DNA from 4 places in the Pantoea sp. X-Soil-TKNS-1279 genome. Region 1 is predicted to be linked to each of the others. Evidence: riboswitches for the same ligand, from Rfam matches in the RefSeq annotation. Region 1 holds a riboswitch; each other region holds the start of a gene.

What was found. Region 1 has a riboswitch for thiamine pyrophosphate ahead of thiC (phosphomethylpyrimidine synthase ThiC). Riboswitches for the same ligand answer to the same signal wherever they lie in the genome.
Region 2: another riboswitch for thiamine pyrophosphate. It lies ahead of thiB (thiamine ABC transporter substrate binding subunit); the one in region 1 lies ahead of thiC (phosphomethylpyrimidine synthase ThiC).
Region 3: another riboswitch for thiamine pyrophosphate. It lies ahead of AC6I8N_RS22580 (FAD-dependent oxidoreductase); the one in region 1 lies ahead of thiC (phosphomethylpyrimidine synthase ThiC).
Region 4: another riboswitch for thiamine pyrophosphate. It lies ahead of thiM (hydroxyethylthiazole kinase); the one in region 1 lies ahead of thiC (phosphomethylpyrimidine synthase ThiC).

Annotation. Positions count from the first base shown of each region.
Region 1 covers NZ_AP035948.1:291,889-299,128, reverse strand. The annotation lists gene purD (phosphoribosylamine--glycine ligase) at 1-633, shown strand, start outside; gene AC6I8N_RS01365 (DUF1481 domain-containing protein) at 673-1,338, opposite strand; gene hupA (nucleoid-associated protein HU-alpha) at 1,406-1,678, opposite strand; gene AC6I8N_RS01355 (YjaG family protein) at 1,867-2,457, opposite strand; gene nfi (deoxyribonuclease V) at 2,520-3,188, opposite strand; gene hemE (uroporphyrinogen decarboxylase) at 3,191-4,258, opposite strand; gene nudC (NAD(+) diphosphatase) at 4,298-5,071, opposite strand; gene AC6I8N_RS01335 (Rsd/AlgQ family anti-sigma factor) at 5,135-5,641, shown strand; TPP riboswitch at 5,730-5,831, shown strand; gene thiC (phosphomethylpyrimidine synthase ThiC) at 5,909-7,240, shown strand, end outside.
Region 2 covers NZ_AP035948.1:802,742-809,981, forward strand. The annotation lists gene thiQ (thiamine ABC transporter ATP-binding protein ThiQ) at 1-211, opposite strand, end outside; gene thiP (thiamine/thiamine pyrophosphate ABC transporter permease ThiP) at 195-1,805, opposite strand; gene thiB (thiamine ABC transporter substrate binding subunit) at 1,781-2,767, opposite strand; TPP riboswitch at 2,815-2,912, opposite strand; gene sgrR (HTH-type transcriptional regulator SgrR) at 2,948-4,609, opposite strand; gene AC6I8N_RS03640 (MFS transporter) at 4,864-6,042, shown strand; gene leuD (3-isopropylmalate dehydratase small subunit) at 6,099-6,704, opposite strand; gene leuC (3-isopropylmalate dehydratase large subunit) at 6,708-7,240, opposite strand, start outside.
Region 3 covers NZ_AP035949.1:526,405-533,644, reverse strand. The annotation lists gene AC6I8N_RS22610 (ABC transporter permease) at 1-335, shown strand, start outside; gene AC6I8N_RS22605 (ROK family protein) at 332-1,255, shown strand; gene AC6I8N_RS22600 (LysR family transcriptional regulator) at 1,352-2,227, opposite strand; gene AC6I8N_RS22595 (pirin family protein) at 2,351-3,076, shown strand; gene iolG (inositol 2-dehydrogenase) at 3,161-4,159, opposite strand; gene AC6I8N_RS22585 (LacI family DNA-binding transcriptional regulator) at 4,396-5,421, shown strand; TPP riboswitch at 5,653-5,772, shown strand; gene AC6I8N_RS22580 (FAD-dependent oxidoreductase) at 5,901-6,845, shown strand; gene thiS (sulfur carrier protein ThiS) at 6,829-7,026, shown strand; gene AC6I8N_RS22570 (thiazole synthase) at 7,029-7,240, shown strand, end outside.
Region 4 covers NZ_AP035948.1:2,873,451-2,880,690, reverse strand. The annotation lists gene AC6I8N_RS13490 (beta-N-acetylhexosaminidase) at 1-141, opposite strand, end outside; gene chiP (chitoporin ChiP) at 193-1,587, opposite strand; gene AC6I8N_RS13480 (DUF3606 domain-containing protein) at 2,077-2,265, shown strand; TPP riboswitch at 2,557-2,653, shown strand; gene thiM (hydroxyethylthiazole kinase) at 2,687-3,472, shown strand; gene thiD (bifunctional hydroxymethylpyrimidine kinase/phosphomethylpyrimidine kinase) at 3,469-4,269, shown strand; gene fbaB (class I fructose-bisphosphate aldolase) at 4,417-5,469, shown strand; gene AC6I8N_RS13460 (GntR family transcriptional regulator) at 5,565-6,251, opposite strand; gene AC6I8N_RS13455 (mannitol dehydrogenase family protein) at 6,351-7,240, opposite strand, start outside.

The DNA of each region.
Region 1 (7,240 bases):
CGTGTCGGTGACGGCGATACCGGCCCGAATACCGGAGGCATGGGTGCCTACTCTCCGGCACCGGTGGTGACCGATGAGATCCACCAGCGCGTGATGGATCAGATCATTTGGCCAACCGTGAACGGCATGAAAGCCGAAGGTAACACCTACACCGGCTTCCTGTATGCCGGTCTGATGATCGATAAAGCCGGTCAGCCTAAAGTGATCGAGTTCAACTGCCGCTTTGGCGATCCGGAGACCCAGCCGATCATGCTGCGTTTGCAGTCCGATCTGGTGGCGCTGTGTCTGGCGGCCTGTGACGGCAAGTTGGATCAGCAGACGTCACAATGGGATCCGCGTCCGTCACTGGGTGTGGTGCTGGCTGCCGGTGGTTATCCGGGCAACTACAACACCGGCGACCAGATTCACGGCCTGCCGCTGGAAGAAGTTGCAGATGGTAAAGTGTTCCACGCCGGTACTACGCTGAAGGATGACCTGGTGGTCACCAATGGGGGTCGCGTACTTTGCGTCACCGCGCTGGGCGCAGATGTTGCTGCCGCACAGCAGCGAGCATACGAACTGGCGAAGTCTATCTCCTGGGAAGGCAGCTTCTGCCGCCACGATATCGGCTATCGCGCCATCAACCGCAAATAATCAGCAGGGGCACGCACAGTGCCCCTTCTTCATTCCCGGTCAGAAGTCGCTCTCTTTCGGCTGCCAACTACATTCGTCCGTGGGCGTGATATGCAATAGCTGCACCCCTTCAGGCGCTTCCAGCCAGGCCACCATCAACGGTGAGGATGTATTACGCTGCTGCTGTGCCAGCGTTGCCTGGATGCTGCTATCGAAAGGCGCATTCACCACCTTCCCTTCGCAGTTGCGCACCTGAGTATCGCCCAGCCAGTGCCCCTGGCTTAGCAATACACGGCCATTCAGCAAGGCATTGCTCTGCGCCAGCATGCGCTGCGCATCAAAGCGATACAGCTCGATACTGTCGCTACTTACCGCCTCACGACGCCCAGCCAGTTGTCGCTGCATAAAATTGAGGTTGCCCTGCTGATCAAAACGTAACGTAACGTCATCCGTCTGCTCGCCCGCGACCTGACGTTGCACGCTGATAAGATTGTTGTCCAGCCAGCTGTAGTCCGTTGTCTCCATTGCATCACCATTGAATGGCGTGAAGACCGTACGCATGTGAATTGATTGATGGTCGCTATTTTTGCGCCAGATACGCACCACGCCACGATCGGCAAGATAGCCGCTGGCGGTAAAGGCAGGAAGATCAGGAGTCGTGCTACAGCCCGTCAGCAGCGCACCACATAACAGGGCGCAGACGCGCTGATAATTACGTTTCAGCATGGCAGGCCCCGGAAACAAAAAGGGGCGATGTCGCCCCTCTTTTAAAGCTATACCGCGTCGCGGAAACTTACTTAACAGCGTCTTTCAGCGCTTTACCAGAGACGAACGCCGGTACGTTTGCCGCAGCGATTTTGATCTCTTTGCCAGTCTGCGGGTTGCGACCGGTACGCTCAGCGCGGTGGTTCACTTTAAAAGTACCAAAACCAACCAGTTGTACAGCATCACCATCTTTCAGAGACTCAGTGATCGCAGCCAGGGTAGATTCCAGAGCAGTTTTAGCCTGGGTTTTTGACAGGTCTGCTTTTTCCGCGATCACATCAATCAGTTGAGTCTTGTTCATAAGTTATCCTTAAAGTGTATTTATCGCTTGCTAAGCAACGAGTGCGAGGGAAAAGCCATATTCTGGCACTCTTCAGCCTGCACGCACCGATAGCCACAATTTTCAGCCCCCCAAATGTAGACCAGACAGGGGGCTGATGTGAAGCCTCCAGGCGCGCTAATTCGGGCCTGAAGTCACGTTTTCTCGCCTTATTGCTGAAAAATTATACCGATGTTACTGATTCCCGCTTCGCGCAGGTCAGAACGTAACCCTTTAATCAGCTCGAGGTCGCGCTCTTCGCATTCTGCCAACAGGCGGAAAATCTCCCACTGCATATCCCATTCGTCAATAATCGCCTGGTTTTCGCGCAGCTCTTCATCGCTCATTTCGCGTCCAGCCTGGGTCATTTCGAGGATAGCGACAGTGGTCACTGAGGTGCGGCTCACTTCAACCGCATGTTCCAGGGTTTCGCCACTGAGCTGAGCATGCAGCACTTCACTCAGTGCCACGCAGGCATCAATCGCCGGATGCACGCCATAGATATCGAAATCGTCGCCATTGGGAATGACCGCTTCCAGCTTCTCCAGTTGGCTGTCGAAATTGATTTTAGCGCCTTTGACCGTCAGGCTTTCCCAGACTAAATCGAGAATACGGCGATAAAGCTGCGGATCGGCGAATTCGGTCTGCTGACAGAAGGCCCAGTAGTTAGGGAACATACGTTCACACAGACAGGCCATAAAGGTGACGTGCTGCCAGCTTTCCAGCTTCGCCAGGCGCAAATGGACGGGGTTCTGTAACATCAAACTTGCTCTCAATAATTTAGCTGGCGGCAGTGTACCGCAAAAGCCGCGCGCAAACAGCGTTAACGCGCATTTTGCCTGCGCAGAAAGGCCGGACGACCAGAAGCTACCGCATCGGCCCAGCGTGTCGGCTCAGGCAGGCGATAACCCGCCATGCAATTTTCCACCCACTGCAATGCGCTGTCGGTACTGACACGATGGCCGGTGGAGATAAAAAGTGGGTTGCAGCGCGCCTTGCTGCGCCACACCCAACCCAACTGCTCGCCTTTATCCAGCAACGGCTGACGGCTGCCCGGCGCTTCATCCAGCGTATCAAACTGGCCACACAGGCGCCGCTTTGCCACACCAATGGTCGGTACATCCACCAGCAAGCCAAAATGCGCCGCCACACCGAGCCGACGCGGATGCGAGATGCCATGCCCATCGACAAATAACAGGTCCGGTTGATGCTGGAGTTGTTGCCAGGCAGCCACCAGAGCGGGCACTTCGCGGAATGATAAAAAACCGGGGATATAGGGCATGGTGGTGCTGATGCGGGCAATTTGATGCTCCACCAGTTGCAACGAGGGGTACTCAAGAATCACCAGCGCGGCGCGTGTCACTTCTCCGCCCTGTTCAAACCCGACATCGGCACCGGCAATCAAACGGGGCGGCAGCACCTCAAAATCGTCCTGCCGCACCACGTCAGCTGCGCGCTGTTGCTGTTCCGTGCGTAGCGCCGCTAAATCCATCGCTAGCCCTGATGATAAGGACGTGACAAACGATGCACCGCCTCAACAAAGGCACCGGCATGCTCTGGCGGTACATCCTGATGGATACCGTGGCCCAGATTGAAGACGTGGCCTTCACCCTTGCCAAACCCTTCAAGGATGCCAGCCACTTCCTGCTCGATACGGGCCGGTGGGGCGTAGAGCATTGACGGGTCCATATTGCCCTGCAACGCCACTTTGTGACCGACGCGACGACGGGCATCGGCAATATCGGTGCTCCAGTCCAGGCCCAGCGCATCACAGCCAGTTTCCGCAATCGCTTCCAGCCATTGCCCGCCACCTTTGGTGAACAGGGTGATCGGCACACGGCGACCTTCGTTCTCATGCAGCACGCTATCAACGATTTTGTGCATGTAGTAAAGCGAGAACTCGCGATAATCACGTCCGGTCAGCACGCCGCCCCAGGTGTCGAACACCATGATCGACTGCGCACCGGCTTTGATCTGCGCGTTCAGATAGAGGATCACGCTGTCGGCCAGCTTATCCAGCAACGCATGCAGCGTTTGTGGCTCGGCGTACATCATCTTTTTGATTTTGGTGAAGGCCTTGCTGCTACCCCCTTCAACCATGTAGGTAGCCAGCGTCCACGGGCTACCGGAGAAACCGATCAGCGGCACTTCGCCTTTCAGGTTATGGCGAATGGTACGCACCGCATTCATCACATAACCCAGCTCTTGCTCCGGGTCAGGTACCGGCAGTTTGTCGACGTCAGCGCGGCTGGTAATCGGGTGAGAGAAACGGGGGCCTTCACCGGTTTCAAAGTACAGGCCCAATCCCATGGCATCCGGGATGGTGAGAATATCGCTGAAGAGGATTGCCGCATCCAGCGCATAGCGACGCAGCGGTTGCAGCGTGACTTCACAGGCCAGCTCAGCATTTTTACACAGCGACATAAAGTCACCGGCCTCGGCGCGTGTGGCTTTATATTCCGGCAGATAACGCCCGGCTTGTCGCATCATCCAAACCGGGGTGACATCCACCGGCTGACGTAACAGGGCGCGCAGATAACGATCGTTCTTCAGTTCACTCATAATTGGCTCTCTCACTGACAGGGCGCCAGTGTAGCATTTTCACAGCGCGCTGGCGCGACAGTGGGCAACGGTATCTTCAATCAGACGTCGCGCGACGGTACCCGGCGGCGGTAATAAAGGTAACGCATCGTAGCGGAACCAGCCGGCATCCAGCAGTTCTTTGCCGTCATGCTGTAGCTCCCCGCCATCGTATTCCGCCATATAGGCCATCATCAGCGAATGGGGGAATGGCCAGGGTTGTGAGGTGACGTAACGTACGTTTTTCACTCGTACATTGCTCTCTTCCATCACCTCACGCGCCACTGCCTGTTCGAGGGTTTCCCCCACTTCAACAAAACCGGCCAGTACGGTGTAGACGTTGTTACGATGCTTTGCGTGGTTCGCCAGCAGGATCTCATCTCCGCGCCGAATCGCCACGATGATGCAGGGCGCGATTTGCGGGTAATAGCGTTCACGGCAGTGACCGCACAGGCAAGCAAACTCACGCTTGCTCAAATGCATTTCGTGGCCGCAATAGCCGCACCAGCGATGCGAACGAAAGAATTCCGCCAGTTGCACGCCACGTCCGGCAAGCTGGAACAGGCCGACATCTTCGTCGATCAACTGGCGTACTGAGCCCATATTGTCAGAACGTGATTCGCGCACCAGCCAGACGTTTTCACCCTGCCATTCGCCAATCACCATGCCGCTGCTGCCCGCCAGATCGAATTGTTCCGCCGTCCCGTGCGGCAGCTCACCCTGTGGCAGCCAAAGTTTTTGTTCATGGCTGACAATCCACCAGCCAGCGTCTACGCTTGAGATCTCACGTTGCATTTAAATCGTCATCCTTAGCGTCTATTCGCAGAATGAACCACTATAACCCACATGGAGCCTTGTATGCTTACTCAGTTAGATGACCTGACCGAGCGTGTAGGCCGCGGTAACGAATTGGTCGATTCATGGCTACACGCGCGTCGTCAGCTACTTGTGACTTACTACCAGTTGGTTGGCATGAAGCCCAAAAAAGATGCGTTGAGTGCCCTGGACGAACAGGCGCTGGATGCCTTTTGTCATAACCTGGTGGATTATCTCTCCGCCGGCCATTTCAGCATTTATGAACATATTATCAGTGAGATGCAAGGTGACAGCCCGATGATCGCCGCCGCGCAAATCTACCCGTCACTGGAAGCCAATACCGAACGAATGATGCAACTGTATGACGGCCATCTGCAACAGGCCATCACCGATGACAACTGCGTCACCTTCCAGCAGGCGCTGTCTGAAGTGGGTGAAGTGCTGGAGTCACGTTTTACGCTGGAAGATAAGCTCGTGCATCTGGCATGGGACAATCAGCTGGCGCATACGCCGGTAGCGAATGAAAGCATCATCGCCCGCCCTGCTTAGCCGCCCGCATTTGTAAAAGACTTGTTATTCGTAAAAAGCCCTTCTATGCTACGAGGGCTTTTTTACTTTACGGTTTAACACCGTAAATATTTTCTTGTCGGAGTGCCCATTTCGGGCTGAGACCGTTAATTCGGGATCCGCGGAACCTGATCAGGTTAGTACCTGCGAAGGGAACAAGAGTAAATATCACAGCCGGTGCGCGCGCCGTTTCTGTTACTCCTTCCGGACTCCGGACAAGCAACTTCCATCATTTACAGGAAACTTGCTATGTCTGTTGTAAAAACTTCTCGTCGTGAACAACGCGCCCAGGCGCAGGAATTTATTGATTCCCTCCAGGGCACTGCCTTCCCCAATTCTAAACGTATCTGGATCACCGGCAGTCGTGATGATATTCGTGTGCCGATGCGTGAGATTCAGCTCAGCCCGACCCTGACCGGCGGCAGTAAAGATAATCCGCAATACGAAGCCAACGAACCGGTGCCGGTGTATGACACGGCCGGGGCTTACGGCGATCCGCATGCATCGATTGATGTTCATCGGGGGTTGAGCAAACTGCGCGCCAACTGGATCGCGGAGCGCGGCGACAGTGAAACCATCGACCAGCTCAGCTCCAGCTATACACAGCAACGCCTGGCAGATGAGGGGCTGGATCACCTGCGTTTTGAACATCTGCCCCAACCGCGACGTGCCAAAGCAGGCCACCGTGTTACCCAGTTGCATTATGCGCGTCAGGGCGTCATTACCCCGGAAATGGAGTTTATTGCACTACGTGAAAACATGGGGCGCGAGCGCATCCGTGGCGAAGTGTTGCTACAACAACATCCTGGCCATAGCTTTGGTGCGCATCTGCCGGAAAATATCACCGCCGAGTTCGTGCGTCAGGAAGTCGCCGCAGGGCGAGCCATCATCCCATCCAACATTAACCACCCTGAATCTGAGCCGATGATCATTGGCCGCAATTTTCTGGTCAAAGTGAATGCCAACATCGGCAACTCGGCGGTCAGCTCCTCAATTGAAGAGGAAGTGGAGAAGCTGGTGTGGTCGACACGCTGGGGGGCTGACACGGTGATGGATCTCTCGACCGGCCGTTATATCCATGAAACACGCGAGTGGATTTTGCGTAACAGCCCGGTGCCGATTGGCACCGTACCGATTTATCAGGCGCTGGAGAAGGTAAACGGCATTGCGGAAGATCTGAATTGGGAAATTTTCCGCGACACCTTGCTTGAGCAAGCCGAACAAGGCGTTGACTACTTCACCATCCACGCCGGCGTGCTGCTGCGTTATGTGCCGATGACGGCGAAACGTCTGACCGGCATCGTTTCGCGTGGCGGTTCAATCATGGCGAAGTGGTGTTTGTCGCACCATCAGGAGAGTTTCCTGTATCTGCACTTCCGTGAGATTTGCGAAATCTGTGCTGCCTATGATGTTGCTCTGTCGCTGGGTGATGGACTGCGTCCGGGTTCGATTCAGGATGCCAACGATGAAGCGCAGTTTGCCGAGCTACATACGCTGGGTGAGCTGACCAAAATCGCCTGGGAATATGATGTGCAGGTGATGATCGAAGGTCCGGGGCATGTGCCGATGCAGATGATTCGC
Region 2 (7,240 bases), 510 kb from region 1:
GCGCGGCGGGGACGCTGGCGGTATGCTCTTCGCCGTTTAACCATAAACTGCCGCTGCTGACCGGCAAAAAGCCGCCAATCAGGCTAAGCAGGGTACTTTTCCCGGCTCCGCTCGGACCCAGGATCGCCAGCCGTTCGCCGGCTTGCGCACTAAACTGGAAGCGCATCGGCAGATGCTGGTACAGGTAGGTGAGGTTATTCAGTGTCAGCATGACGACCTGGCAATTTTTCCATCAGGGTAAACAGGAGCAGGCACAGCAGCAGCAACAGCAACGCGGTGACCGCGCCGTCCTCACCGCGATAGGCCCCAATTTGCTGGAACAGATAGAATGGCAACGTGCGGAAATCCGCGCTGCCAAACAACGCCACCACGCCAAAATCGCCAATCGACAACACGCAGGCAAAGGCCAGCGCCTGGGCAATCGGACGTTTCAGTGCGCGCAGTTCAAGCAGGCGCAGGCGGTTCAACCCCTGCATACCCAGCGAGGCGCATAACTGATTGTAACGCGCGCTGAGATCGCGCATCGGGTTCTCCAGCACTTTCATGGCATAGGGGATAGCGATCAGTGCGTTCGTGAAGATCACCAGTCCGTCGGCGGATTGCGGCAGGCCAACGGTGGCGTTGAACAGCAAGAAAAAACCGCTCGCCAGCACGATACCTGGCATTGCCAGAATCAACATGCCACTCAGTTCCATTGCTTGCGCCGGGATAGTGTGATGACGCAGGCGCAGTTCACGGCTGCTCCATAACAGCATCAGGGTAAGAATGACGCACAACACGCCTGCTCCGATGGCAATGCGTAATGAGGTAAAGGTGGCCTGCCACAGAGCCGGTTGTTGAATCGCCCCGGCGACGCCGCCACGCAGGCCATCAGTCACTACCGCCAGCAAAGGCGGGAGCAACAACAACAAGGCTAAACCGATCAATAAGCCATCGCTGAGGCGCGCGCGCCAGCTATCCTGGGGATCGCGCCAGCCGCGTATCTGCTGACTTCCGCTCGGAATAGCTTGGCTGAAGCGCTGGCTCAGCAACACCAGCAGCAGGCAGCAGCCCAGTTGCAGCAGCGCCAGCAGGGCCGCGCGGCCGGGATCGTAGTCAAAACTCAGCGCCTGAAAAATTGCCAGCTCCAGCGTGGTGGCCTGTGGGCCACCGCCCAGCGCCAGCACGGTGGCAAAACTGGCAAAGCACAGCATAAAAATCAACGCGGCGGTCGGCATAATCTGCCGCCGCAGCCACGGCCATTCGAGTAAGCGGAACAGGTTCCAACTGCGCAGGCCGAGCTGTGCCGCCAGCTGACGTTGCTCGCCCGGGATGCTTTCCAGCGACTGCAACAGCATGCGCGTGGCCAGCGGCAGATTGAAGAACACATGTGCCAGCAAAATGCCCTGCAACCCATAGGGTGAGAAGTGATAATCGATACCTACCAGGCTGCACAGCTGGGCCAGCCAGCCGCTGCGACCATAGACGCTCAGCAGGCCGAATATTGCCACCAGTACCGGCAGCACCAGCGTCATGGCGCACAGGCGTAACAGCAGGTTACGTCCGGGAAAACGTCGACGGTACAGGGCGCGTGCCAGCGGGATCGCGGGGATGACTGAGAACAGCGCCGACAGTAACGCCTGCCAGAAGGAGAAAGCCAGTACGTGATGCAGATAGTCATCGGTGAGCAGGCCACGCCAGTCACCGATGGGGGCTGACATCAGCAGCGCGCCAAACGCCAGCAGCGCCACCGCGCATAACAAGAGCGCGGTGAAACTGCCGGGCAGCAGCCAGCCGGGAATTAACGGCTGACGGCGCGTTGCCATGCACTTATCCAGTCGGCGCGATGGTCGGCAACCTCAGTCGGGCTATATTGCAACGCCGTTTGCGGTACGTTTAGCGTCTGATAACCGGCAGGCAGATCGCTTTTAATGACCGGATACATCCAGTTGCCGGTCGGGATGGTCTGCTGGAAGGCCGGGGATACCATAAACTGCATAAATTGCTGTGCCAGTTTTGGTTGTTTGCTGCTGGCGAGCTGTGCCGCCACTTCAACCTGCATGTAATGGCCTTCGCTGAACGGCGCTGCCGCGTAGTTTTCTTTCTTCTCTTCAATGATGTGATAAGCCGGGGAGGTGGTGTAACTCAGCACCAGATCGCCTTCACCTTTCAGGAACAGGCCATAAGCTTCACTCCAGCCTTTGGTGACGGTGACGGTTTTTTGCGCCAGTTTTTGCCAGGCTTCCGGTGCTTTGTCGCCATACACCTTTTGCATCCACAGCAGCAGGCCAAGTCCGGGGGTGCTGGTACGTGGATCTTCATAGATCACGCGCCATTTTTCAGGACTTTCCACCAACTCTTTCAGACTTTTGGGCGGGTTCTTCAATTTGTTTTTGTCATAGACAAAGGCGAAGTAGCCATAGTCGAACGGGATAAAGGTGTCGTTGTGCCAGCCATCTGGCAGCTGGAGTGCGCCGGTATCCACCTGGCTTTTGGCAAACAGGCCGGTTTTTTCTGCCGCCTGCACCAGATTGTTATCGAGGCCCAGCACGATATCCGCTTTGCTGTTTTTGCCTTCCATCCGGACACGATTGAGCAGCGACACGCCATCTTCGAGCGCGACATATTTCAGCTCACAGCCGCACTGGGCTTCAAAGGCTTTTTTTACTGCCGGACCGGGTCCCCAATCGGCAGAGAATGAATCGTAGGTGTAGACGGTCAGTACCGGTTTGGCAGCCAGCGCCGGGGCAGAAATCAGCAGCAGCACGGGCAGAATTTTTTTAAACACTTTGCGCTCCTTGAGGAGAAGATAAGGTTGAGTCGCAAAGGATCTGAGCAGTGAGGCATCTCAAATCCCTACGCCGGTATTAACCGGATCAGGTTCGACGGGTCTCTCTCAGCCCCTGTAATGCAGGGCACCCCGTTGAGAACGGCTCATTCTAGTCATTTCCGGCTCAGGGCGAAAGGTTCACAGCTCCGGCGGGGCAAACCAGGCGGATTTAAAGTCAAACCAGCCAAGGGTATTCATGCGCACACCACGCATACTGCGCTGGCCTTCCAGCAGCAACCAGTGATGAAACAGCGGATGCAGGTAGTCACTGTCCACCAGTTGCTTACTCCATTCCGCCAGCGGTAGCGTTTTTTCGCGCCAGCGTTCAGCCGCGCTTTGCCAGTCTATTGGGATGCATTGCTGCATCAGCGGCAGCTCATACAATTGGGCGAACAGCGAGTAATCCAGTGGCAGGGTGAAGTTGACACTGCCGAGCCAGATATCGCTTTCGCCTTCACCGTTAAACCATGCTTCGTAACTCAGTTCACGGGTGATTAACTCTACGCCCTGCTGCGCCAGCAGTGGGCGCAGCGCATTGGCGATCCCTTCATGCTCAACATGATGGCTGTACCAGCTGATGGTCAGTTGGGTGAGATGCTGTGGTTTGCTGACTGGGGTTAAGTCGCGGCGGTGGTGCCAGCGAGGAATCAAGCCATAGGCCGGGAACCAGTAGCGTTGATACCCTACCCCGGCGTTGTTCAGCAGGGCGATAGGGTTAAACAGATAGCTGACCCAGCGGCGGAAATGGGCATCGCGTCCTTGCTCTGAACGTTGGTCATACAGCAGAAAATAGCAACCCTCTTCCAGGCGGCTCTCCTCCGATTTTTCATCGGCGGTTTCGCCCTGCAACTTCACTCCGGCATACACCAGTTCGTCGCTGATTTCCGGCAATACCCAGATTGAGACATCATCAATCAGCGCGCGGTAGCCGAAGTAGTCATCAAAAGCGGCAATTTTAAGTTGGCTTTGCTGGTTGCGCACCACGCTGTAGGGGCCTGTGCCAATCGGCTGACGGGCGAAATCGCGTACCGTTTGCCATTCGCGCGGCAAGATCATCGCGCTGACGCTGCCAAGCAGCCACGGTAGCCAGTTATCAGGTTGAGTCAGTTGAATATCCAGCGTCCAGGGGGCAGGGGAGTGAAGTTTGGCAATATGGGAGAACAGCGGTTGGGTACGCAGACGATCCAACGAGCTGATGACATCCTCCATCTCAAGTTCACGACCGTGGTGAAAACGAATCGCGGGTCGCAGGAAAAAGCGCCAGTGCAGCAGCGATGTTTGTTGCCAGTGATGGGCAATATCGGGTTCAATTTCCCCCTTTTCCTCATTTATCCGTGTCAGACCACTGAAGATTTGCCGCGCTAAATGGGTTTCGGAGCGACGCAACGGGGAACCGGGTAGCAGGTTGGGAAGCGGGCGATAATACAGGACGCGCAGAATATGCTTACCCTGGCGGAAGCTACGGCCGAGGTGAGAAGCAATCATTTGGCGTACCTGATTTTTGTCGCCTACCAATTGCACCAGTTGTTCGATGCGATCCTGCTCCAGCAAATCTTCGGCCCGCTGCTGCTGCAATGCCAGCCCGGTATAACAAAAACTCAGCGTTGAACGTTTACCCCGTCCGGCTTCCGCCTGCCAGATTAACCAACCCGCATCCTGCATGGCATTCAACAGGTTGCGCATATGACGTCGCGAGCAGTGCAGCAATTCAGCCAGTTCGCTTAGGGTGGTTTCCTGATCCTGGCCCTGGCAACTTTGCCACAGGCGAATAAATTGCTGTTGTAGACGTGAAGAGGACATAAAAGGGGAACTCCGCCGCGTAATCGCTCAGTTTTTCTTGCCCTATATTAGAGGCATAGTAGACCCCAATGGAAGAGCGGGAGGCATTCAGTCATGAATGGCGCTCTGCCAGCGGTTCTGCCGACGTAGAACCTTTTCTGAGTAGGGTGCAATTTCACCGCCAGCAGTGTGTTCTCTGCTGGCTTTTTTCGTCTTGCTGTGGAATCTTCTACCCTCATTTTTTTCCCCGATTGAATCCGCAAAGGGATTTCTGCATGAAATCGCTGTTAACGCGTAAGCCGTTCCTCAACCCGGTTTATCTGGCTTTTATGGCCGTCTCCTTTATGGTTGGCGTGGCCGGTGCTTTGCAGGCACCGACGCTGAGCCTGTTCCTGACGCGTGAAGTGCAGGTCAGGCCGTTCTGGGTTGGGTTGTTCTTTACCGTCAACGCGATTGCCGGGATTGTCATCAGCCTGCTGATGGCGAAACGTTCCGACAACCACGGCGATCGCCGCCACCTGATTATGTTTTGTTGCCTGATGGCGGTGTGTAATTCGCTGTTGTTTGCCTTTACCCGTCATTATCTGACGTTGATTACGTTGGGCGTGCTGCTGTCGGCATTGGCCAGCGTGGCAGTGCCGCAAATTTTTGCGTTGGCGCGTGAGTATGCTGACCGTTCCGCCCGCGAAGTGGTGATGTTCAGTTCGGTCATGCGTGCGCAGTTGTCGCTGGCGTGGGTGATCGGCCCGCCGTTATCGTTCGCGCTGGCATTGAACTATGGCTTTGTGACGCTGTTTTGCGTGGCGGCGGTGATCTTTTTGTTAAGCCTGCTGCTGATCTGGCGCACCCTGCCGTCGGTGCCGCGTGTGATCGTGTCTCCCGAGCAGGTGTTGACACAACTGAGTCCGTGGAAAGACAGCCAGGTGCGTCTGCTGTTTATCGCCTCGGTGATAATGTGGACCTGCAACGTGATGTATATCATTGATATGCCGCTCTATATCAGCTCCACACTCGGTTTGCCGGAAAAGCTGGCTGGCCTGTTGATGGGAACGGCTGCCGGGCTGGAGATCCCGATTATGTTGCTGGCCGGGCATTATGCGCGTCGCTTCGGTAAACGTCGGCTGGTGCAGGTGGCGCTGGTGGCCGCAATGGTGTTTTATCTCGGGCTGGGTCTGTTCCAGTCACGTACCGCGCTGATGGTGTTGCAGCTGTTCAATGCTGCGTTTATCGGGATTGTTGCCGGAATCGGTATGTTGTGGTTCCAGGACCTGATGCCGGGACGTGCAGGCGCGGCTACCACCATGTTTACTACCTCGATCTCAACCGGAATGATTGTGGCGGGTTTGATTCAGGGGGCGCTGAGTGAACAGTTCGGCCATGAGTCGGTGTACTGGCTGGCGCTAGGGTTGGCAGTGCTGGCGTTGGGGCTGGCTTCGCGCGTGCGGGATGTGTAACTGCGCGCAATAAATTGCGCCGCTACGGCTGTAGCGGCGCGATTAATCGCGCTATTTTAACGTAAAAACGCGGGCTGATTCGTCTCGTAGTCGGCGATGGACGCTTCGTGTTGCAGCGTCAGGCCAATGCTGTCGAGTCCGTTAATCATGCAGTGGCGACGGAAGCTGTCGATTTCGAAGCTATAGGTTTTGTCGCCAGCAGTCACGGTCTGGGCTTCCAGATCCACGATAAAGCTGATGCCTGGATGGCTTGCGACCACCTTAAACATCTCATCAACTTCTTCATCGCTTAACTTCACCGGCAGCAACTGGTTGTTGAAGCTGTTGCCGTAGAAGATATCCGCAAAGCTGGGTGCAATCACCACCTGGAAACCGAAATCGGTCAGTGCCCAGGGTGCGTGCTCACGCGAGGAGCCACAGCCAAAGTTTTCACGCGCCAGCAAAATGCTGGTGCCTTTGTATTCCGGCTTGTTCAGCACGAAGCTGGCGGTCGGTACGGTGCCTGCATCATCATCAAAACGCCAGTCGTGGAACAGGTGCGCACCAAAGCCGGTGCGAGTCACCTTTTGCAGGAACTGCTTAGGAATGATGGCATCGGTATCAACATTCGCGGCATCCAGCGGGGCTACGATTCCGCTGTGCTGAGTAAATTTCTTCGCCATGGCTTAAGCTCCCTGAGTCAGTTCACGAATATCGGCAAAACGGCCCGTCACCGCCGCCGCAGCGGCCATCGCCGGGCTGACCAGGTGGGTACGTCCACCACGGCCCTGACGACCTTCAAAGTTACGGTTACTGGTGGAAGCACAGCGCTCACCCGGATTCAGACGGTCATTGTTCATCGCCAGGCACATAGAACAACCTGGCAGACGCCATTCAAAACCGGCTTCGAGGAAAATCTTGTCCAGACCTTCCGCTTCCGCTTGCGCTTTTACCGGACCAGAACCCGGTACCACCATCGCAACCACACCAGGCGCTACATGGCGGCCTTTGGCGATCGCGGCAGCAGCACGCAGGTCTTCGATACGTGAGTTGGTGCAGGAACCGATAAACACTTTATCGATCGCCACGTCGGTCAGTTTGATACCCGGTTGCAGATCCATGTAGGCCAGCGCTTTTTCGGCAGAGGCGCGCTCAACCGGATCGGCGAATGAGGCCGGGTTCGGGATTGCCTGGTCAACTGCCATCACCTGGCCCGGGT
Region 3 (7,240 bases), on a different replicon from region 1:
AAAATATGGAGTATATCGAGGCGGCGCATATGCTGGGAGTGCGCTATCCGCGCATTATCACCCACTATATTTTGCGTAACTCGATTGGCCCGCTGATTGTGCAATCCACCCTGACGGCGGGGGCGGTGGTACTCTCTGCCGCCAGCCTGTCGTTTCTGGGATTGGGGGTGCAGCCTCCCATGCCGGAATGGGGCACCATGATGAGCGATGGTCGCAATTTTCTCGGTCTGAATATCTACGTGTCACTTTTCCCTGGTCTGGCGATTTTGATTACCGTACTCGGCTTTAACGTGCTGGGTGACGGCTTACGCGATGTGATGGATAAGCGTTTATGAATACAGTGATTTGTTTCGATTTAGGTGGTTCGTTTATCAAACTGGGGAAAGTGCAGGGAGACGGTGAACTGACCTTGCTCGGTCAGGAGAAGATGCCGACCAGCGCCTGGCCTGAATTTATCCGGCTGATGCGCAGCATGATCGAGCAGCATCACGCGCATTTTAGCGCCAGCAGCCCGGTGGCGATCTCCACTGCCGGTATTGTCACACCGGATAGCGGTGAAATCTTCGCCAGCAATATTCCGGCCTTTCATCAACGTAAACTGGCGCAGGAGTTGAGCGTTGAATTGCAACGTCAGGTAGTGGTGCATAACGATGCGGATTGCTTCACCCTGGCGGAAGCCTTAGCCGGGGCGGGTAAGGGGCATAAGGTGGTGTTTGGTGCCATCCTGGGTTCTGGCGTGGGGGGTGGTCTGGTGGCTGATGGCCGCATCATCATCGGGCAAAAGGGTTTAACCGGTGAATGGGGACATGGCCCAATCGCCCTGACCGAGGTAGAAATTGCCGGTGAGTGGCATCGCCTGCCCCGTTTGTCCTGTCCCTGTGGACAAAAAGGGTGTCTGGATAGCTGGGGCGGTGCTCGCGGCATGGAGAATCTGCACCGGGTGTTGCATGGCGCAATGGCGACCAGTATCGAGATTATCGCGCGCTGGCAACAACAGGAGGCGCTGGCGGAGAAAACCATCACCGCCTGGCTGCAACTGGTGGGGCAACCGCTGGCGTACTGTATCAACATGACCGGCGCATCGGTGGTGGTAGTCGGCGGCGGGCTGGCATCTGTGACGCCATTGATTGCTGCGCTGGATGACGTGGTGCAAGGGTATGTGTTACGCCGTAGCACCCAGCCGCTGGTGGTGCCGGGACGCTTTGCCCATGATGGCGGGATGCGGGGCGCGGCGCTGCTGGCAAAGCAAACGTGATGATATTCGTAGCGGCGCGATTTATCGCGCATTCAGTCCGCGTACATGATGTCAAAGGCGCGCGATAAATCGCGCCGCTACGGAATATAGCTACGTTTAAGCCAGCTTCTGCTGCAAAAACGCCATAAAAACCCGGTTCACCTCACTACGCTGACGATGCTGCGGATACAACGCATTCAGGCTCAACGAAGAAGGGTGCCAGTCATCCAGCACCGTCACTAAATCGCCACTGGCGAGGGCAGGGGCGACGATAAATTCAGGTAACAGAATCAGTCCCAGCCCGGCCATCGCTGCATCGCGCAGCATCTCCCCGTTGTTGCTGACCATCGGTCCCTGCACGTTAATCACCTCACGCTGTTCACCCCGGAACAGTTCCCAGCCGGTCTGGCTCTCGCGACCATAGCGCAGACAGGCGTGATCGAGCAGATCGTCAGGTTTACGTGGTGCATCGGCTCCTTGCAAGTAGCGCGGGCTGGCACAAATCACCCGACGAAACTCACCCAACTTTTTGGCAATCAGGGTGGAATCGGGCAGGGTCCCGATGCGAATCGCCATATCAAAACCTTCGCCAATCATATCGACATAGCGGTCTGCCAGCTCCACCTGGAATTGCAACGCCGGATGCAGGCTGAGGAATTCAGCGATATAGGGCGAAAGATGGCTGATACCAAATGACATCGGCACGCTCAGACGGAAACTGCCCTGGAGCACCTGACGGCGTCCGGATACCGCCAACTCCGCTTCCTGCACATCATCCAGAATGCGCTGCGCATGGCGGGCAAACAGCTGGCCGTTATCTGTCACCGACAACTTGCGCGTGTTGCGATTGAGCAGGCGCGCCCCGAGTGACTCCTCCAGCGCGGCTATGCGGCGGCTGACATATTGTTTGGAAAGCATCAACTGCTCGGCAGCCGCAGTGAAGTTACCGGCTTTAATTACGGCGACATAAATGCGCAGGTCATCTATCTGCATATTGTCCACTTATTAGTGACAGTCATTGTCAATGCAACGCATTGTTGGGCGTTTCAGTTTACGTATACTGAGTCCCATCAGGAAGCGAAATCGTCTTCCACCAACAAATTTGAGGAGCAGACCATGATTGAACAACGATTGTCAGCCCAGCGCGGCCTTGGTGACCACGGCTGGTTGCATTCACGCCATACCTTCTCGTTCGCTAACTACTGGGACCCGAAACAAACCGGTTTCTCAGATTTGCTGGTGATTAACGATGACCAGGTGGCACCGGGTCGCGGTTTTGGTGCGCATCCGCACAGCAACATGGAGATTATCTCTTATGTGCTGGAAGGCGCGCTGGAGCATAAAGACTCTATGGGCACCGGTTCGGTGATTGTCCCCGGTGACGTGCAGTTGATGAGCGCCGGTAGCGGTGTGACGCACAGCGAGTTTAACCACTCAAAAGCGGAAAACGTGCATTTCCTGCAAATCTGGATCGTACCGGCAGAACGCGGCACCCAGCCTGGCTACCAGCAGATTTCGGTGGCTGAAGGTGACAAACGTGGTCAGCTGCGTCTGATTGTCTCGCCCGAGGGTGATGCCGGTTCGCTGAGTATCCGCCAGGATATCCGTATCTATGCCGGATTGTTTGATGGTGCCGAGCAGCAGACCCTGGCGCTGGATGCCGACCGCTATGCTTACATCCATGTGGCGCGCGGCAGCATCGAAGTGAACGGTGTGGTGTTTAACGCCGGAGACGGTGCGCGCGTACGTAACGAAACCGCGCTGCAATTCGCTAACGGCAAAGATGCGGAAGTATTGGTGTTTGATCTGCGTCCGCTGGAAGTGAATCATCCTCAGCGTTAAGTTATAAAGGGGAGGCCTGATGGCCTCCTCTGTTCTCATTTGCGCGATAAATCGTGCCGCTACATAGGTGCAAAATTTTGTCGCTTATAACAACGATGCCGGTGCTACCGGTTTACCGGTTTTCAACGATGCCAGCGCTGCATCAGCCAGCAGCAGGGCCTGCAAGCCATCATTCCCACTCGGGTATTCTCCTTCCCCTTTTGCCAGTGCCTCAATAAAGGTCGCTAACTCGTTGCGATAGGCTTCGGCGTAGCGTTGCAGGAAAAAGTGCTGCGGTTTTTGCGCCACGACCCCCATCGCCACCGATTTCACCAACTGACTTTCCAGTTGATTGGTCACTGCTAACATCCCCTCGCTACCGTGGACCTCAATGCGTTGATCGTAACCATAGCTGGCGCGACGGCTGTTGGTGATCACCGCCATTTTGCCGCTGGCACAGGTCAGGGTGACCACGGCGGTATCGACATCGCCTGCCGCTTTGATTTGGGGATCAACCAACGCTGAAGCGGAGGCATATACCGAGACCGGTTCCTCATCCAGTAACCAGCGTGCCATATCAAAATCGTGAATCGTCATATCGCGGAACAAGCCACCGGAGACTTTCACGTATTCCGGCGGTGGTGCACCCGGATCGCGCGAGCTGATGGTCACCAGCTCGGTGCTGCCAATCTCCCCGGCGCGCAGGCTGGATTGCAGGTGTGCCATGCTGGGATCAAATCGGCGGTTAAAACCAATCATCAACGGCACACCTGCTTCCCGCACCGTGGCAAGGCAGCTTTGCACGCGCGCCAGGCTGAGATCGACCGGTTTTTCACAGAAGATGGCTTTGTTCGCTCTGGCGGCGGCTTCAATCAAATCGGCATGGGTGTTGGTGGCGCTGCAAATCGCCACCAGATCGATGCTGCTGTCTGCCAGGATGGTGGCGAGGTCGGCAACTGTCGCGCCATACTTCTCGGCCAACGCTGTCGCTGCCGGAGCATAGACATCCATAACATACGCCAGCCGACACTGCGGATGGGCGGCGATATTTCCTGCGTGGATCTGGCCGATACGACCGGCACCCAATAAAGCGATATTCAGCATTGGTTATTCCTCGGGGGTAGAAAGGTTGTGGCGTTATTAATCGATGCGGGCGCAGATCAAGTCAAAACAAAGCCCCGGCGGCGTGATGAATTGATGAGGTAGATCACAGGCTTTTTTGATGTAACTAACATCAAATGTGAATAATTCTTTTTATTTCATGTGGTTGATTGATTTTGCTTTTTGCCAGGATGTACGGATACTGATTGCCTGTGAGGTAGATGACATCAGGACATGCCATGAAGCAACATCACTGGAAATCGCCGTCGATCAAACAAATCGCGCAGGAAGCTGCCGTCAGTCCCGCCACCGTTGACCGGGTGCTGAATGGTCGCGAAGGCGTAAGGGAAGTGACGCGCAAAAAAGTGGCAGACGCGATGCAGCGGCTGGGATTGAACGCAGATACCGGCAACCCGAGTGTTAACAGAACGCGCATTGCGATTATTTGCGAATCCGGTTCCAGTTTTCTCCATCAGGTGGAGCAACAGGTACGCGCTGCTATCAGTGATTATCCCCAGCTCCATTTCAGCCTCGATAGCGTGCCGAACGTGCAATTCAATGTCGAACGCTTCAGCCAACTGATTACCCGGCGAGCCGCCACCAGTAGCGGCATCATCCTGGTGTGTCGCGATGAGGTAAAAATAAATCGTGCGGTTAAAGCGGCGATTGATGATGGAGTCCCGGTCATTTGTCTGACCAGCGATCTGCCCAATTCGCGGCGCAGCGCCTATGTGGGTATTGATCAGGTCGCTGCCGGAGCCACTGCGGGCTGGTTTATGGGCCGTATGCTGCCCGCACAGCAATCGGGCAATATTCTGCTGATTTGTAGTTCGACCTATCGTACCCAGGAGGAGCGTGAGATTGGCTTTCGCCGCGTGTTGCGCGAGGCATTCCCCTGGTTAACCATTCGTGATCGCGTCAACATTAACGACGAAGCGGAAACCGCGTATCTCAGCGTAAAAAAATGGCTGGAGCGGGGGAACCCGTTGGCAGGGATCTACAACACCGCAGGCGGTAACGAAGGGGTGGCGCGCGCGTTAACCGATTTTGGCGTACAGGATCAGGTGATATTTATCGGCCATGAATTGAGTGAAGCGAGCCGACTGCTGCTGGAGAACGGCACCCTGGATTTGGTGCTCGGCCATGATATTCGTCAGGAGATCGATCTGTGCCTCGCCCTGTTGCAACAGCCGGGCAGCGGTCAGTCGTTCAGTGACAGCAAAATTCCGCTGCTCACCTGGCATCGCTACTCTTATTTTGCCTGACGGCTCAGGGGCAGAACACCACCCACAGAATAATCACGCCGAATACACACACCAGAATGGCTGAAATGATTGAATCAGCACACATAATTTACCTGCCGGATTTCAGGATGAGGGGACGAGAATACGCGCAAATCATGGAGAAAAATGGATGAACCTGAAACAGGGAATTTTTAAAGGTTAGGCTTTGTTGCCGGGCTTACACTTGACGTAGCCTGGCGGCTGCAATACAAATAGACGCGTCGGGGGAGTCTCGCTCAAGAGACTGAGAGGCTAAAAGCGCACTGCGCGGCTTAGCGACCCTTTGAACCTGACCCAGTTGATACTGGCGTAGGAAGACTGACAGCCTGTCATCTCGGCTGTCTGACATCGGGACGTTTTTCCGTTGCGCGTGTCATTTCCCTCCTCCTGTATCCCGGGTCTCAGTGCGAAAACTGAGAGGCCGATGTGAATTCTCCCCTTTGTATTACGGAATACCCGCTATGAGCCGCTGGTCTGTACTCGGTGGCGGTGTTGCGGGTCTGTGTGTGGCGACCTTACTTGCCGAACGCGGTGAACAGCTTGAAGTGATTAGCGATGACACGCGTCAGCCCGCCTCCTGGTTTGCCGGGGGTATGCTCGCACCCTGGTGTGAAGCAGAAAGCGCACCACGGGCCGTCATCGAGCTGGGGCAGCACTCCGCAACCTGGTGGCAGCAACGCGTCAGTTGCGTTGAACATCAGGGCACGCTGGTGGTGGCACCACCACGCGACAGCCAGGAACTGAACCGCTTTGCCCGCATGACCGAACAACATCAATGGATTGATCCGGCAGACGTGGAGCCAGCCCTCGCCGGGCGCTTTGCCCGTGGTCTGTTTTTTGCGCAGGAGGGGCATCTCGATCCTCGCCTGGCACTGAATGAAATGCGTGAAAAGTTGCAGCAACGTGGGGTGGCTTTTCACCACGGGAAGCCGTCGGGGCAGGTGATTGACTGCCGGGGCATCCATGCGGCAACAGCGTTGCCAGGCCTGCGGGCGGTGCGGGGCGAGATGTTGATTTTACACAGCGATGAGGTGCGCTTCTCACGCCCGATTCGTCTGCTGCATCCGCGCTTTCCCTGCTATCTGGTGCCGCGTCGCGGCGGCCATTTTATGCTCGGTGCAACTATGGTCGAAAGCCATGATGCCAGCCCGATCAGCGCCCGCGCCATGATGGAGTTGCTGAGCGCGGCCTGGGCCATCCACCCGGCGTTGGCCGAAGCGCGTATTGTCGAAAGCGCCAGCGGTTTGCGTCCGGCGTATCCGGCAAATCTGCCGGAAATCCACTATCAAAACGGGACATTTTACCTTAACGGGATGTACCGCCACGGCTTCCTGCTGGCTCCGCTGATGGCGGAACAACTGATGCAGCGTTTAACCTCGGAACAACTTCATGAATATTCAGCTTAACGGTCGCCCGGTGCTGACGGCCGCCCGTACCCTGACCGAACTGCTGCGTGAGCAGCAGATTGATGTGGCCTGCGTGGCAACCGCCTACAACGGTACTTTTGTCCCCAAATCCCGCTACGACAGTCAGCAACTGGAAGAGGGTTGTCAGCTCGAAGTGTTATCACCAATGCAGGGGGGCTAATGATGTTTTATGGCTTTGAACCACAATCCCGCTTTCTGCTTGGTACCGCAGGTTATCCCTCACCGGCAATTTTGCAGCAGGCGATTGCGGCTGGCGGCAGCCAAATCATTACCGTCAGTCTGCGGCGTGAAGGGGCCGCTGGGGCCGCCTTCCGTGAACTACTTGCGCAACTGGATGTACGCGTGCTGCCGAACACCGCCGGGTGCCACACGGT
Region 4 (7,240 bases), 1.7 Mb from region 1:
AGCCTGGTTATCCGTGACCTGGTACTGCACACCAAATTGACTGATTTGATCGACGACCTGTTGCTGATTTTGCGGTACGGCATTACAGGCGGTGATGCCCATCATGCTGAGTGCCAGAAAGCTTAACTGTAAATTTTTCATGCGGTTATCCTTGTGCATGGATGACAATAGCGGGATCCAGCCCGCTTAGCGTCAGAAAATAGTAAAGGGAGCAATGACCATAAATTTGATGTCTTTTTCATCCTGGAAGATGTTGCCGTAGCCACCGCTGTAGCTCGGCAGGTTGCTATGGTTGTCATATTTGGTGTAATGCAATTTGAACTGCGTCCCTTTAGCGCGTGTTTCCTGCAAGGTGTACACCAGATCAAGGCTCCAGGCGGATTCTGTCAGGCGCTGCTGTTGGTTGTATATGGGATTGGTGGAAGGCTTCGCATCCCAGCCATAGGCATAGGAGCCACCAACCTGCCAACCCGGCAATTGCCAGTGTGCGAGATCGGCCATCACGCCAGCGAACACGGCTTTCTCACCATTCGCGTTCCAGTCTGAACGCGAGTCCCACCAGACGTCCATGCGACCATTGGAACTGGCGTACGAGGGCGTCATGCGTTGTAAAAAGAAGCCCTGATTACCTTCTGCTTTTACCCAGGTGCCTTCCAGGCGCAAATCAAATGCGCCAAGGGTGTAGCCGAGTGTCATCGCCTGAAGCCAGGCTAAACCGTCATAGACATTGTTGACGTTGCTGGCGCCGCCTCCCTCGCGATCCTGTGCACCATAAAATTGATAACTGGTTCGCAACGGCGAACCGGCCAACGGCAGTTGATACGACGCTTTGGCGAAGTATTGATCCATGTAGTTTGCGGCCTGGCCGTAAGCCCCTTCCACGACCAGGCTATTTTTAAAATCGTACTTCGCGCCGAAAGATTGCAGCCACGGTACATCCGTAGTGCCGTCTGCTTTGCGGAAGTTGTACATATGCTGGTACCAGGGCGCTTTGTATTGATCGGTCCACATCCATGAGAAGGAAAGGGCTCCCGCATCACCAAAGTCATAGGTGGTTCCCGCTTCGACACCACGGTAAGTTCCCGGCAGGAAACTCCAGTGCGGTGCCAGTAACGTTTGGCCGGTGGGTTGTAGATATCCGGCACGCAGCCAGTAATCCTGCCATCGGGTTTTTAGCGCAGCTTTGTACAGGCTGGCACCGCTTTTATCACCAGTCCATTTTTCATCCCAGCGGTTGCTGGCATCACTGAACCCGATTTCGTTGGGTGCAGCCGGACCACCATGAGTCAGCTCCAGCGCGCCATACGCAGCAAGGTCAAGGCCGATGACGTCCGCCAGATAGCCTGAAGAGAAATCGAGGCTGGCATTGCCTGTTGCATGATGCAGGTTGGCATCATACTGGCCGTATTTACCCTGTTGCGGATCCATCTCTTTGCGATCGCGCTGCCGCTGCCAGTAGTAGAGGCCACCGGTCAGGGATGAGTCATCAATGAAACCAGCTGCTAAAGCAGGAGCAGGGATAAATGATGTAATGAGAAGTGCAGTGGCGATAGCTGTGGATAGCGACGTGCGAACTGTCCTGTGCATGGTAAATCCTCCGTGATAATTCCTTGTGTGATGATGCCTTCCATTTACTGTTACTTCATGTAACCAGTGCGCAGATGCTATTTTTCGTGACGCGAATTATCAATGACGATGAGTACGATTTATGACGCAGGACGCAAAAATAAGCATTTAATTCACTAAAATCATAATGTTACTGTTTTGTTGTTTATGTGAGTCAATTGTTTCTCAGTACTTGATCCTGTTGATTAGCAGAAAACCGGGAACAACATTCAGCCTTTAGATGCAGCAAAAAAGTTTGCTCTGTTGTTCTTTGGTATAGTTGCTATACCTTGATATCGTCAGCCATATTGTCTAGGATTTTTTCCGGAAGCCAGCGCTGTGCTGGCTCCTGGCCTTAAGTGGGGCTGTATGGCAATCACCGGACGGCTAACATCCTTCGGTTAAGCTAACGAGTTACTCTTCTTAAGAAGCGATAGTCATGTTTTCAGGATTAACCTCAGGAGCTGCGAAATGGCTGATGATTTAAAGAGAAAACAACCGGAAGACAAACGCTTTATTAGTCTTACTGAAACCTGGGAGGTTGAGTATTGGACGAACACCCTGGAAGTGAGTGCGACACAATTGCGTACCGCTGTTGCTAACGTAGGTAATGGTACTGAGAAAGTTAAGCAGTACTTGAATCAATATCAGCGGAAGTGATTTTCAGGAAGAAAATAACTGACTAACCCCGTTCTGCGGGGTTTTTTATGGCTGCTGAGCACCGGTTGATAACTCCTGACAGGTGGAGGGAAGTCAGAAAATCTATGCTGCAATGGTTGTGGAAATTATCCCGAAGGCCATTTTATTAGCAATGGCTCTATGCAGAACGTGTATTTGCGTTCCATCGCGCTGCTACTGAATGTGCTAAAGCGTTCCGACGCAGCGTACGGAGTTGCTCGTTAACAGGACAGGCTTGCGTCAGCAGGCAACTTCCCCTAATCTGCCAGTCATATAAATGACTCGGGGTGCCCTTCCTTGTGAAGGCTGAGAAATACCCGTACCACCTGATCTGGATAATGCCAGCGTAGGGAAGTCAGATGCCTGACCGCATTCGCCTTCTTGATCGCCGGTTGGGAGCTTTATGAAACAACCTGACCTTCTTTCCTCCGCGCAACTCGCGCACTCGCTTCAGTTACTGCATCAACATGCTTCGCTGGTACATTGCATGACCAATGATGTGGTACAGACCTTTACCGCTAATGTCCTGTTGGCACTGCGTGCCTCACCTGCCATGGTGATCGACGCTGATGAGGCCGCACAGTTCAGCGGTTATGCCGATGCTCTGCTCATCAACGTGGGCACGTTGACGCGCGATCGCAGCATCGCCATGCAGGCTGCGGTAGAGGCGGCAAACCGTGCCGGCACGCCCTGGACGCTCGACCCGGTCGCGGTGGGCGCGTTAACCTTTCGCACCGAATTTTGTCAGCAGCTATTGACCCAGCAACCGGCAGCCATCCGTGGCAACGCCTCGGAAATCCTTGCCCTGGCGAACCAGGCGGCGGGCGGGCGTGGCGTGGACAGCTTGCATCAGGCTGACGCCGCACTCAGCGCTGCTCAACAGTTGGCGAATGATTACTGCAGCATCGTGGCGGTAACCGGCGAAGTGGATTACGTCACCGATGGTCAGCATACCTTTGCCATCCCGGGCGGCAGCCCACTGATGACACGCGTAGTGGGGACAGGTTGTGCGCTGTCGGCAGTGGTGGCGGCTTTTGCCAGCCTGCCGGGTGAACGTCTGCAACATGTGGCGGCAGCTTGTCGGGTCATGTCACTGGCCGGTGAACGGGCGGCACGTCAGGTCCAGGGTCCGGGCAGCTTTGTTGCTGCCTTTTTGGATGCGCTGTGGACACTGGAGGTGACGCCATGAAACGTATTAACGCATTGACTATTGCCGGTACTGACCCCAGCGGTGGTGCTGGAATTCAGGCCGATCTCAAAGCCTTCTCCGCGCTGGGTGCCTATGGCACCAGCGTCATTACCGCGCTGGTGGCGCAGAATACCCGTGGTGTGCAGTCGGTCTATCGTATCGAACCAGATTTTGTCGGAGCGCAGCTGGATTCGGTGCTCGATGATGTGCGTATCGACACGGCAAAAATTGGCATGCTGGCGGAAACGGCGGTGGTGGAAATTGTCGCTGACAAGCTGAAGCGTGCCAGCCTGCCGTTCGTGGTGCTGGACACCGTTATGATTGCCAAAAGTGGCGATGCGTTGTTATCACCGAATGCCATCGCCAGTCTGCGTGAGTTGTTGTTACCACAGGTATCGTTGATTACGCCGAATTTGCCAGAAGCCGCGGCGCTGCTTGGCGGCAGTGTGGCGGAGGATGAGAAGACGATGCTGATGCAGGGGGATGCATTGCTGGATCTCGGGTGTGAAGCGGTACTGATGAAGGGAGGACATCTGAGTGATGCGGAGAGCCCGGATTGGCTTATCACCCGCAACGGACGTCAGCGTTTTACCGCGCCACGCGTCAATACTCGCCACACCCACGGCACTGGTTGTTCGCTGTCAGCTGCGTTGGCGGCGCTACGTCCACGCCATGATGACTGGGCTGCGACGCTCTCCGAGGCTAAAGCCTGGTTGCAACAAGCGTTACTGCATGCCGATTCTCTGGAAGTCGGAAAAGGCATTGGGCCGGTGCACCATTTTCATCGTTGGTGGTAGGGCGTAACGCCGAATTGCCATTTTTTGCCTGCGTATCTGTCTGAAAAATGGAGTCAGCAATTTGCCAGCCTGGCGGATCCCGGTCCAGGCTGTTGGGGGCGAATCGGCAGGTGCCGGTTCCAATCCAGCCATTAATCAGGAGTGAGTATGACGGACATCGTTCAGTTATTGGGCCAAGAAGCGGATAGCCTTCTTCAACATCGCTGCATGACCATTCCAGCGGAAAGCCTTTATTTACCGGGCGCGGATTATGTTGATCGCGTAATGACCGATAACAATCGTTCTCCTGTGGTATTACGCAACATGCAAACGCTGTACAACACCGGTCGCCTGGCTGGGACGGGTTACCTGTCGATTTTGCCGGTTGATCAGGGGGTTGAGCACTCCGCAGGCGCTTCATTTGCCGCCAATCCTCACTACTTCGACCCGAAAAATATTGTTGAGCTGGCGATTGAAGCGGGCTGCAACTGTGTCGCTTCCACTTACGGTGTGCTGGCCTCGGTGGCGCGGCGTTATGCGCACAAGATCCCGTTTATGGTGAAGTTGAACCACAACGAGACACTGAGCTATCCGACGCAATATGATCAGACGCTGTACGCCAGCGTCGAGCAGGCGTTCAATATGGGAGCCATTGCGGTCGGGGCCACCATCTACTTCGGTTCTGAGCAATCACGTCGCCAGATTGAAGAGATCTCCGCCGCGTTTGAACGTGCGCATGAGCTGGGTATGGTGACGGTGCTGTGGGCCTACCTGCGCAATAACGGCTTCAAGAAAGATGGCGTGGATTACCATGCCAGCGCCGATTTAACCGGTCAGGCCAACCATCTGGCCGCGACCATTGGCGCGGATATCGTGAAGCAAAAAATGGCAGAGAATAACGGGGGTTATACCGCGGTGAATTTCGGCCATACCGATGATCGCGTATACAGCAAGTTGACCACCGAAAACCCAATCGACCTGGTACGCTACCAGTTGGCAAACTGTTATATGGGGCGCGCCGGGTTAATTAACTCTGGCGGTGCGGCAGCAGGGGCAACCGATGTGGCCGAGTCGGTGCGTACGGCGGTGATTAACAAACGCGCCGGCGGTATGGGACTGATTCTGGGACGCAAAGCGTTTAAGAAGTCGCTGAAAGAGGGCGTGGAGCTGATTAACGCGGTGCAGGATGTGTATTTGTCCAAAGATGTGACGATCGCATAATTAAACCGTAGCGGCGCGATTTATCGCGCAATTCTGCGCATGATGCCGCAAAAAAACAGCGCGATAAATCGCGCCGCTACGGCATGTCACACTGATTAAGGCGCTTCAAACCACTCGCTATTGCGTTCTGCAATCGGCGTTATCGTCATAATCATCTCCTGCAAATGGCGGCGCATTGCCGACTCCGCAGCCTCAACGTCGTGCGCTTTCAGCGCCGCATAAATCTCTTCATGCTGCTGGATCAAGTTCTCCGGCGGTGAGACTTCGCTTAATGTCAGAAAACGCACCCGGTCCATGGTCGCTTTGATATTTTCCACCGTTTCCCAGGCCAGCAGACAGTTGATACTTTCGGCAATCAGGCGATGAAACTCATCGTCGAGGGCGAGAAACGCCTGGCTGTCGTGGCGTTCGGCCGCTAAACGTTGCAGTTGCAGGTTATGCTCCAGCGCCATCAGGGCGACAGGCGTAATTTCCTGCGCGGCCCGGCGGACCACGGCAATTTCCACCGCTTCACGAATAAAACGACCATCAGCAACGCGCTGGGCAGAGATTTTTCGCACAAAGGTGCCACGCTGCGGCAATACCTGCACCAGGCCGGCTTCAGCCAGCTTGATAAAAGCTTCGCGCACCGGCTGACGAGAGACGTTAAAGCGCGCAGAAACCTCTTTTTCCGACAGCAGCGAGCCAGGGTGAATGGCGCAGGTGACAATGTCCCGACGCAAATAGCGATAGATCTGCTGATTCACCGGTTCGCTGGTGGTGATGGTATAGGCAATTGACATGCAGCAATATCCGTATTTATGGCTGGTATTGACCAGCCTTTATGGGAAAGATTCAGTCTAATCAGCACGCTGCATCTGCGCTACCAGTTTGTTGGGGCGTTACCCCTGACTAAGGGCATGCACCGTGGCACGCGCCCCTTCGGCACACAGCTGCTGATAAAGTTCCGTCACCCGGCTCACGAAGCCTGGGTGTTGCAGCAAATCGTCACCGAACACCGCTTTCAGCCCCAGCAACGCCCGGACACGCGGCGCGCCTTCTTCGCTGGTCGCTACAATGCGCGCCAGTTCCTCTTTCAGCGGGTCGCGAATCTCAATGGCTTGACCGTGCTCATCAACGCCGCTGACATAACGCATCCAGCCTGCCACACCCAACAGCAAAAAGTCACAGTCAGAGCCATTGCGCAGATGCCAGCGCACACTGTCCAGCATTCGCTGTGGCAGCTTTTGCGTGCCATCTGTGGCGATTTGCCAGGTGCGATGTTTAATGGCTCGATTCTCGTATCGGGCGATCAGCGAATCGGCATACGCGGCCAGATCCACCCCGGTGGTACGCAGTGTCGGCGCCTGATCCTGCATCATCAGCGCACGGGCGGCATGGCGATAGTGCACATCGGCCATACAATCGCTGATATGTTCATAACCCGCCAGATAGCCGAGATACGCGAGGAAAGAGTGGCTGCCATTCAGCATTCGCAGCTTCATCTCTTCGAACGGCAGCACATCGCTGACCAGTTCTGCTCCGGCGTTTTCCCACGCCGGACGCCCACTCACAAAGTTATCCTCGATCACCCATTGAAAAAAAGGTTCCGCTTCCACCGCCACCGGGTCTTCGCACCCCAGACGCGCAGTAAGGCTGGCAAAAGCGGCGTCGGTCATCGCCGGGACGATGCGGTCCACCATGGTGGAAGGGAAGGTGATATGGTTTTTGATCCAGTCGGCCAGTTCTGAGCTGTGTCGCTCCGCCAGTTGCACAATCACGTTGCGCGTCA